Regions from separate parts of the Streptomyces axinellae genome, predicted to be linked through region 1. Evidence: riboswitches for the same ligand, from Rfam matches in the RefSeq annotation. Region 1 holds a riboswitch; the other holds the start of a gene.

Region 1 (5,256 bases):
GGCCGCGGCCTCCGGCAAGGACCTGACCGCGAAGGCCGCCGCCGACCTGCGCACCCGGGTGGACGCCGTACTCAACGCCGCCGTCCGGGGGGACACGCGCCGGCGCACCCTCGCCGCCGAACGCGCCCTGGCGGGCGGTGCCAACTTGCTGGCCGCCACCCTCTACAGCGGGAAACTGCCCGCGCCCGACCTGAAGGACCTGCCGAAGACGGCGTCTGCCGCCACCGCGCCGCCGAAGGCACCGAACAAGCAGCCCAAGGAGCAGCCGAAGAAGCCGGCGCCGAAGGAGCAGGAGCAGGCGCCGAAGAAGGAGCAGGCGCCCGAGCCGCAGCAGCCGTCCCGGCAAAGCCCGCAGACCGCCCAGCCGCACTCCCCCGCCCAGCAGGCCCCGCAGCAGCAGGCACCCAAGGAGCACTCCGCTCCCCAGCAGCAGGCTCCGCAACAGCAGACGCCGCGGACGCCCCGGCAACCGGCCCCGCGACAGCAGGCACCCCAGCAACCGGCTCCCGTCAGCCCGGCGCAGGGCCGCTGACCCCGGTCGCGTCCGGCGCCCTGCCGCCACTGTCCCCGTCCCTCACGTTCACGACCTCCGCCGCGCTCATGGCGTCCGCGCTCCCGCCACCACCTCCGGGCGGCGGGGTCAGGGGCGTGCGGGCCCCCGGGAGGAGCGGAGCCGCCGACCCGGGCGGCGTGGGCGGCGCGGGGACGAAGACCAGCCGGCGCAGCGCCTGCGCCGAGCCCCGGTCCAACAGCACCGCGGAGACACAGCCGCGCGGCAGCCGTCCCGTCAGCGCCGCGGCCCGCAGCTTGCGCACGGCCCGCAGATGGCGCCGGAAGGCGTACCCCGAGACCCCGCGGCCCCGCTCGGCCTGCCCGGCCAGCGCGTCCTGGGGCGCCACGTCGAGCAGCAGCAGGTGCAGCGCGCGTCCGCGCCGCAGCGCGTCCCTGGCCAGCCAGCGGCGCACCCAGCTCTGCGTGCCGCAGTCGTGCACGACGACGGCGGCGCCCGAGGCCAGCGCCCGGCGCAGCCCCGCGTAGTGCGCAATCCGCACCAGCGGGCGGTAGAGGCCGTACGGCAGCCGGCCGCGCACCCGGCGCTCCCAGCGCTCGCGGGTGTCCTGGGAGTCCACGCTGATGACATCGGCGCGCGCGGGCACGGCCGTACGGATCAGCGTGGACTTGCCGCCGCCGGGCAGGCCCGAGACCACCACCACGTCCCCCGCCGTGTAGCGCAGCGTGCGTCTGGCGGCGGTCCCCCGCAGGTCGTGGGGGACAGCGTGCCCCCGCAGGTCGTGGGGGACGGCGCGGCGGGTGGTCCCGGACGCGTCTGGTCCCCTCGATGTCGTCTCGGCACCGTGCGGGCTGCCCACGGATCACCCCTCCCCGAACGCGACGGCTCCGCCGCCGCTCACGGAGAGAGTGTCAAGAAAAGGTAATGTGATTCAAGGTGACTGCCTCCCGCCCGGGGGCAGCCAGGGCCCGCTCACCCGTGCGATGATGTGCGGGCCAACTCCATACCGGCCGTTCGAGCCCGCGCGGGAGAGTCCCCGGCAGCAGGTGAACCGGGGCGCCGAAGGAGCAAGTTCCTCCCTTGAATCTCTCAGGCCCCGATACCGCGCGAGCGAGGCAGATCTGAAAAGCGGGCCACCGTACGACGCGAGGCGTCGTGGCGCGGTGGCCCCACCCAAGGTGCAAGCCCGGCTCCAGTCGTTCGGGAGCTGTCGGCGAACCTCTCAGGTTCCGATGACAGATGGGGAGGACATCCGCGTCACACCCAGCTTCGGGAGCCTGAATGACTGAGCCTGAGCCCTCGGCCGCCCACGCGTCGGCCGCGCACGAACCGGCCGCGCGCAAAACCGCCCTGGACGCCGTACACCGTGCGCTGGGCGCGACCATGACCGACTTCGCGGGCTGGGACATGCCGCTGCGCTACGGCAGCGAGCGCGAGGAACACCTCGCCGTCCGCTCCAGGGCCGGGCTCTTCGACCTCTCCCACATGGGCGAGATCACCCTGACCGGCCCGGAGTGCGGCGAGGTGCTCGACTACGCGCTGGTCGGCAACCTCTCCAAGCTCGCCGTCGGCCGGGCCCGCTACACCATGATCTGCGACGAGAGCGGCGGCATCCTCGACGACCTGATCGTCTACCGGCTCGCCGACCAGGAGTACCTGGTCGTGGCCAACGCCTCCAACGCGCAGACGGTGCTGGACGCGCTGCGCGAGCGCGTGGAGACGCGCGGCCCGGGCAAGCGCAGCGGCGCCGAGGTGCGCGACGACCGCGACGCCTACGCGCTGCTGGCCGTCCAGGGCCCCGAGGCCGCGGGCATCCTGCGCAAGCTGACCGGCTTCGACGTGGACGGGCTGCGCTACTACGCGGGCGAACGCGACATCGTGGCCGGGCGGAGCGCGCTGATCGCCCGTACGGGATACACCGGCGAGGACGGCTTCGAGCTGTTCGTGGCGCCCGAGGACGCGGAGGCTGTCTGGAGCGCGCTGAGGGAGGCGGGCGAGGGCGCGGGCCTGGTGCCCTGCGGGCTGAGCTGCCGCGACACCCTGCGCCTGGAGGCGGGTATGCCGCTGTACGGGCACGAGCTGTCGCCCGCGCTGACGCCCTTCGACGCCGGGCTGGGCAGGACCGTCAAGTTCGAGAAGGCCACGAACGAGGGCCGCTTCGTGGGCCGGGAGGCCCTGGCGGCGGCGGCCGGACGGGCCGAGTCGGCACCGCCGCGCAAGCTGGTCGGGCTGGTCGCCGCGGGGCGCCGGGTCCCGCGTGCGGGCTATCCCGTGGTCGCGACGGGCGAGGGCGGTGAGGCAGGCAAGGGCACAGTCATCGGTGAGGTGACCTCCGGCGCCCCCTCTCCCACCCTGGGCAAGCCGATCGCGATGGCCTACGTGGACGCGGCGTACGCGGCGCCCGGCACCGGGGGCGTCGCGGTGGACATCCGCGGCTCCCACGAGCTGTACGACGTCGTCGCACTCCCCTTCTACAAGCGCGACTGATCCCCCCAGTCCCCCCAGCGCGAGCGCGGCCGGGCTGTGCGGCCGGGCGACTGTGCGGCCCGCCGCGCGGCTGTCTCGTCCGGACGCCCCGTCCGGCCACCGGCTCCGTGCGGACCGGGGGAGAGTGTTTCCCGTCCCACCTGCCAAGACCGTTTCCGTCGTACGCATCTCATCCGGGAGAATCGGACCATGAGCAACCCCCAGCAGCTCCGCTACAGCAAGGAGCACGAGTGGCTGTCGGACACCGAGAGCGGTGTCGCGACGGTCGGGATCACCGAGCACGCCGCGACGGCGCTCGGGGATGTCGTCTTCGTCCAGCTCCCCGAGGTGGGCGAGACCGTCACCGCGGGTGGAACCTGTGGCGAACTGGAGTCGACCAAGTCGGTCAGCGACCTCTACTCCCCCGCCTCCGGCGAGGTCACCGAGATCAACCAGGACGTCGTGGAGGACCCCGCGCTCGTCAACTCAGCCCCGTTCGAGGGCGGCTGGCTGTTCAAGGTGAAGCTGTCCGAGGAGCCGGAGGGCCTGCTCTCGGCGGACGAGTACACCGCGTTCGCCTCCGGCAGCTGAGACCCGCCGCGCCACCTGCCGCTTTCCGTGCCGCCCAGCCCGCCTCCTCTCCCAGGGATGGTTCTTCACATGTCGCTTCTGAACAGCTCTCTCCACGAGGTCGACGCCGAGGTCGCCGCCGCCGTCGATGCCGAACTCCACCGCCAGCAGTCCACGCTCGAAATGATCGCGTCGGAGAACTTCGCCCCCGTCGCCGCCATGGAGGCGCAGGGCTCGGTCCTCACCAACAAGTACGCCGAGGGCTACCCCGGCCGCCGCTACTACGGCGGCTGTGAGTACGTCGATGTGGTCGAGGACCTGGCCAGGGACCGGGTGAAGGCGCTGTTCGGCGCCGAGGCCGCCAACGTGCAGCCGCACTCGGGGGCCCAGGCCAACGCCGCCGCGATGTTCGCCCTGCTCAAGCCCGGCGACACCATCATGGGCCTGGACCTGGCGCACGGCGGGCACCTCACCCACGGCATGAAGATCAACTTCTCCGGCAAGCTCTACAACGTCGTCGCCTACAAGGTCGATGACGAGACCGGCCAGGTGGACATGGCCGAGGTCGAGAAGCTCGCCAAGGAGCACCGGCCGCAGATGATCATCGCGGGCTGGTCCGCCTACCCGCGCCAGCTCGACTTCGCGGCCTTCCGCCGCGTCGCCGACGAGGTCGGCGCGCTGCTGATGGTGGACATGGCGCACTTCGCCGGGCTGGTCGCCGCGGGCCTCCACCCCTCCCCCGTACCGCACGCGGACGTCGTCACGACCACCACGCACAAGACGCTGGGCGGCCCGCGCGGTGGCGTGATCCTCTCCAAGAAGGAATACGCCAAGAAGATCAACTCCGCGGTCTTCCCCGGCCAGCAGGGCGGCCCGCTGGAGCACGTCATCGCGGCGAAGGCCGTCGCCTTCAAGATCGCCGCGAGCGACGACTTCAAGGAACGCCAGCGCCGCACCCTCTCCGGTGCCCGCATCCTGGCCGAGCGCCTGCTACGCCAGGACGCCGTGGACGCCGGAGTCTCGGTCCTGTCCGGTGGCACCGACGTCCACCTCGTCCTGGTGGACCTGCGCAACAGCGAGCTGGACGGCCAGCAGGCCGAGGACCGGCTGCACGACATCGGCATCACCGTCAACCGCAACGCGGTGCCGAACGACCCGCGCCCCCCGATGGTGACCTCGGGCCTGCGCGTGGGCACGCCCGCGCTGGCCACCCGGGGCTTCCAGGACGAGGACTTCACCGAGGTCGCCGACATCATCGCCGAGGCGCTGCTGCCGGAGTTCGACGAGGCCAGGTCGAAGGCCCTCGCCACCCGCGTCTCCGCTCTCGCGGACAAGCACCCGCTCTACCCGGCCCTGGGCAAGTAAGGGCGAGCAGACCCGCCCCTCCCCCGGCCCGCGGGCCGGGGGAGGCTCAGCCCCCGCCGGCCCGACGGGCCCTCGCACCAGCCCGGCGGGCCCGCACCGACCCACCGCACCCACACCAGGGCACACCGGCCCGCATGGGCCCGACCGGCCCACACCAGCACTACGCACCGCCTCACAAGGGCAGGGAGCCGCCACCATGGCCATCTCGGTCTTCGACCTCTTCTCGATCGGCATCGGCCCGTCCAGCTCACACACCGTCGGCCCCATGCGTGCCGCGCGCATGTTCGTGCGGCGGCTGAAGAACGAGGGCGTCCTCGCGCACACCGCCTCCGTACGCGCCGAAC
Region 2 (5,256 bases), on a different contig from region 1:
CCAGGGCCGGCCCGGCATCCGCCGCACCGGCCCTGACATGTGCCCGGTCCCCGTCCCCGCCCTCTCGCTCGGACCGAGCCCCTGGGTCAGTCGTCGTACTCGGCCACCGGCGGGCACGAGCAGACGAGATTGCGGTCACCGTAGGCGCCGTCGATCCGCCGCACCGGCGGCCAGTACTTGTCGGCAGCCCGCACATCCCCCGGGAAGACGGCCTCTTCGCGCGAGTAGCCCTGCTCCCACTCGCGGCCGAGCATGGCCGCGGTGTGCGGCGCGTTGCGCAGCGGGTTGTCGTCCGCGTCCCACTCCCCCGAGCCGACCCGCTCGATCTCCGCACGAATGGCGATCATCGCCTCGCAGAATCGGTCGAGCTCCGCCAAGTCCTCGCTCTCGGTGGGCTCGATCATCAGCGTGCCGGCCACCGGGAAGGACATCGTCGGCGCGTGGAAGCCGTAGTCGATCAGCCGCTTGGCCACATCGTCGATGCTCACGCCGGTCTGTTTGGTCAGCGGCCGGACGTCGATGATGCACTCGTGCGCCACCAGTCCGTTCGGGCCCGTGTAGAGCACCGGATAGTGCGGCTCCAGGCGCTTGGCGATGTAGTTGGCGCTGAGCACCGCCACCTGTGTCGCCCTGCGCAGGCCCTCCGAGCCCATCAGGCGCACATACGCCCAGGAGATCGGCAGGATCCCGGCCGAGCCCCAGGGCGCACCGGATACCGGGCCGATGCCGGTCTCGGGGCCCGCGGCGGGCTGGAGCGGGTGGTTGGGCAGGTAGGGAGCCAGGTGCTCGCGCACCCCGATCGGACCGACACCCGGCCCGCCGCCGCCGTGCGGGATGCAGAAGGTCTTGTGCAGGTTGAGGTGGGAGACATCGGCGCCGAACTTCCCCGGCCTGGCCAGCCCGAGCAGCGCGTTGAGGTTCGCGCCATCGACGTACACCTGGCCGCCCGCGTCGTGCACGGCGGCACAGACGTCGGTGATGTGCTCCTCGAACACGCCGTGCGTCGAGGGGTAGGTGACCATCAGGACGGCCAGCCGCTCGCCGTGCTGCGCGATCTTCTCCCGCAGGTCCGCCACATCGACATCGCCGTTCTCGCTGGTCTTGACGACCACGACCTTCATGCCCGCCATCACCGCGCTGGCCGCGTTTGTGCCGTGCGCTGAGGAGGGGATGAGGCAGATGTTGCGCTGCGTGTCGCCGTTGGCGCGGTGGTAGGCACGCACGGCCAACAGCCCCGCCAACTCGCCCTGGGAGCCTGCGTTGGGCTGGAGGGAGACCTTGTCGTAGCCGGTGACCTCGGCCAGCCGCTCCTCCAGCTCATGGATCAGCGTCAGGTAGCCCTCGGCCTGCTCGGCGGGCGCGAAGGGGTGCAGCCCGCCGAACTCGGGCCAGGTGACCGGCTCCATCTCGGTGGTGGCGTTGAGCTTCATGGTGCAGGAGCCGAGCGGAATCATGCCCCGGTCCAGCGCGTAGTCCCGGTCGGCGAGACGGCGCAGGTAGCGCAGCATCGCCGTCTCGGAGCGGTGTTCATGGAAGACGGGGTGGGTGAGGTACTCGTCCGTGCGCAGCAGGCCGGCCGGAAGCGCGTCCTCGGTGCCGGCGTCCAGCTCGTCGGCGTCCACGGCTCCGGGCCCGATACCGAACGCCTTCCAGACGGCGGCCAGTTGCGCACGCCCCGTCGTCTCGTCACAGGCGATGCCGACGTGGTCCCCGTCCACCTGCCGCAGGTTGACGCCGCCCTCCCGCGCCCGCTCGGTGACCTCGGCGGCACGGCCCGGGACCCGGGCCGTGACGGTGTCGAAGAAGGCGTCGTGTACGAGTTCGACCCCGGCACCGCGCAGGCCCGCGGCGAGGACGGCGGCGTAGCGGTGGGTGCGGCGGGCGATCGCGGCCAGCCCGTCGGGACCGTGGTAGGCCGCGTACATGCCGGCCATCACAGCCAGGAGCACCTGTGCGGTGCAGATGTTGCTGGTGGCCTTCTCACGGCGGATGTGCTGTTCGCGGGTCTGGAGAGCGAGCCGGTACGCTTGTTCGCCGTCCGCGTCCTTGGAGACGCCGACGAGCCGTCCGGGCAGGCTGCGGGCCGACTTCTCGCGCACCGCCATGTATCCGGCGTGCGGCCCGCCGAAGCCCATGGGTACCCCGAAGCGCTGGCTTGAGCCGACGGCGATATCGGCACCCAGCTCACCGGGCGAGGTCAGCAGCGTCAGCGCGAGGAGATCGGCGGCGACGGTGACCACAGCACCCAGCTCGTGTGCGCCCTCGATGACGGCACGCAGGTCGCGCACGGCGCCGGAAGCCCCGGGGTACTGGAGAAGCACGCCGAAGACACCCCGCGCGGCCACCTCGTCCGGGATGCCTCCGTCGAGGTCCGCGACGACGACCTCGACGCCGGTGGGCTCGGCCCGGGTGCGCAGCACGGCGACCGTCTGCGGCAGGCAGTCGGCATCGACGAGGAAGACGCCTTCCTTGACCTTGCCGACCCGGCGGGAGAGGGCCATCGCCTCGGCCGCCGCTGTTGACTCATCCAGCAGGGAGGCCCCGGATGTGGGGAGCCCCGTGAGGTCAGCGACGACGGTCTGGAAGTTGAGCAGTGCCTCCAGCCGTCCCTGGCTGATCTCCGGCTGATACGGGGTGTAGGCGGTGTACCAGGCCGGGTTCTCCATGACGTTGCGCAAGATCACCGGCGGCGTGAACGTGCCGTAATAGCCCAAGCCGATCATCGAGTCCAGCACCTTGTTGCGCGCCGCGAGGGAGCGCAGCTCGGCCAGCACCTCGGCCTCGCCGCGCGCCTCGGGCAGGTTCAGCCGCTCGGTGCTCTTGATCACGTCGGGCACCGCGGCGGCCGTCAGCTCGTCGAGCGAGCCGTAGCCGACCTGGGCGAGCATTTTCGCCTGCGCGGCACTGTCGGGGCCGATATGGCGGCTCTCGAAGGGGGCGCCACGCTCCAGGGCGGAGAGCGGAATGCGAGGGGAAGTCATCTGCGGGGGCCTCCTGGTCTCTGCGACCTACGAGGGGCACCTTCACGGGTGCCCGGATGGCCTCCCCCTCTGTCATCTCAACCTGAGAGTTTCACCGGCCCGTCCACATGGCGGACAGTCCGGCTTTCACCGTCGGTGAGGAGGGGCATCGGCGCTGGTCCGGGCCCGCCCTTCTTTCCAGAGTGACCTCGTCCGCGCGGTACGTGAGCCTGAGAGATTCCGGGGAGGAGTTGCTCCTTCGGCGCCTCCGGCAGCTCGCCGGAGGACTCTCCCGCACGGGGTCGACAGCCGCTGCCGAGCCTATCAGCGGCCCCTCGAACACTGACCCGACGTGCACTCAAGTGGCCAATCGCCGAAAAGTACCGTTTCGTTGTGGGTACACGACCGTTCCGTTGTGGGTACACGCATCCCGGCGACCGCGAACCGTGCGAGACCGTGAGAGGGAGACACCGTGCAGACCGAAATCAATCCGCGGGGCCTGATCGGCCGCAAGGCGTACGACCGTGAGGGGACCAAGATAGGCACCGTGGACGAGGTGTACCTCGACGACTCCACCGGCGAACCCGAGTGGGCGGCGGTGCGCACCGGCCTGTTCAGCAGGGATGCCTTTGTGCCGCTGGAGCCCAGCAGCCTGGACGAGGACGGACTGCGCATCCCGTTCGAGCGCGCCCTGATCAAAGGCGCCCCCGACTTCGGGGTGGGCCGCCATCTCTCCCCGCAGCAGGAGCTTCAGCTCTACCGCCACTACGGGCTGGACGTACCGGTGGGCGGCGAATCCGCGGCACCTCCCGCGGACCGTGACTTCGGACGGATCGCCGGCGCCGAGGACTGATCCGCGCGCGCCCGGCTGCCGGAGGTGCCTTCCCGCCAGGCCAGTACCGCAGCGATCCGGGCATCCAGCAAGCGTGGTTCGGCCGGCTCCAGATCCGGGTCGTCCACGGAGAACGTCCGCACCCGCCCGGGCGCGGAGTCCGGCTCCTCGAAACGGACGGTGACCTTCCCAACACCACTGCCCTGGACCCATCCCCTGCCGTGCTCGGCATGGCGCACATCCCGCCCGGGAGTCCACCGCCGGTCGGCGAGTACGACCGGCTCGGGCGCGAAGGACAGCCCCCGTTCGCCCTCTTCCCCGGCAGCGCCCGGTGCGTCCGGCCCCTCCCCCGCGGCCGAGACCGCCTCCTGCGCCGCCTCGCTGCGCGCCGCCTGCGCCTGCGCGAACAGGTCCTCCTGCGTGAAGTCGGCCAGGCCGCTCACGGCAACACCGAGCAGCCGCACCCCCGCCGTGGTGTCCACCCCCTCCAGGAGCCGCTGTGCCGACTCCTTGACGACCCCGGGGTCGTCGGTGGGACCGCGCAGGGTCTCGGATCTGGTGAGCGTGGAGAAGTCGTAGCTGCGCACTTTGATCACCACGGTCCGCCCGGAGCGCCCCGCCGCTCTCAGTCGCGTCACACACCGCCCGGCGAGCCGCTCGACCTCCATCCGCACCCGCGTGCGGTCGGTGAGGTCCACGTCGTAGGTGTCCTCGACGGAGACGGACTTCGCGTCCCGCTCGGCCACCACCGGTCTGTCGTCGATGCCCTGTGCCATCGCGTACACAGAGGTGCCGTGGGCCTTGCCCAGCAGCCGCAGCAGTTCGTCCGCCCCGGCCTCGGCCACCTCGCCGACAGTGGTGATCCCGGCTCTGCGCAGCGTCTCTGCGGTAGCGGGCCCCACCCCGGGCAGGGTCCGCACGGTGAGCGGCGCCAGCATCTCCCGCTCGGTACCGGGCTCCGTCAGCACCAGCCCGTCGGGCTTGGCCCGCTCAGAGGCGATCTTGGCCAGCATCTTGGATCCCGCGAGGCCCACAGAACCGCTCAGACCGGTGGCCGCACGGATGTCGGCCCGCAACTGCTCGCCCACCTCACGAGCCGCCTGGGGGCCCTCTGGGCGCCCGACGAGCGCCTCCCCCGCCTCCAGGTCGACGAACGCCTCGTCGAGGCTCAGCGGCTCCACCAGGGGCGACAGGCGGTGCAGCAGTTCCATGACCACGTCGCTGACGGCTCGGTACACCCCGAACCGGGGGCCGAGATACGCCGCGTTGGGGCACAGGCGCCTCGCCTGCGCCGTGGGCATCGCGGAGTGCACGCCGAAGCGTCTGGCCTCGTACGACGCGGTGGAGACCACCCCGCGCGGGCCGAGACCCCCCACTACGACGGGCTTCCCGCGCAGGCTGGGCTTGGACGCCTGCTCCACCGCGGCGAAGAAGGCATCCATGTCCAGATGCAGGATGGTCGGC

The links. Region 1 has a riboswitch for glycine ahead of gcvT (glycine cleavage system aminomethyltransferase GcvT). Riboswitches for the same ligand answer to the same signal wherever they lie in the genome.
Region 2: linked by a shared signal. The riboswitch ahead of gcvP (aminomethyl-transferring glycine dehydrogenase) and the one ahead of gcvT (glycine cleavage system aminomethyltransferase GcvT) in region 1 are both predicted to bind glycine.

The regions. Positions count from the first base shown of each region.
Region 1 is NZ_BAAARJ010000039.1:8,967-14,222, reverse strand. Features, by position in the region: gene ABD339_RS32875 (hypothetical protein) at 1-532, shown strand, start outside; gene ABD339_RS32870 (AAA family ATPase) at 510-1,370, opposite strand; glycine riboswitch at 1,527-1,626, shown strand; glycine riboswitch at 1,627-1,760, shown strand; gene gcvT (glycine cleavage system aminomethyltransferase GcvT) at 1,793-2,998, shown strand; gene gcvH (glycine cleavage system protein GcvH) at 3,188-3,568, shown strand; gene glyA (serine hydroxymethyltransferase) at 3,638-4,912, shown strand; gene ABD339_RS32850 (L-serine ammonia-lyase) at 5,109-5,256, shown strand, end outside.
Region 2 is NZ_BAAARJ010000034.1:34,123-39,378, forward strand. Features, by position in the region: gene gcvP (aminomethyl-transferring glycine dehydrogenase) at 87-2,981, opposite strand; glycine riboswitch at 3,169-3,265, opposite strand; gene ABD339_RS32030 (PRC-barrel domain-containing protein) at 3,433-3,813, shown strand; gene ABD339_RS32035 (DNA polymerase IV) at 3,726-5,256, opposite strand, start outside.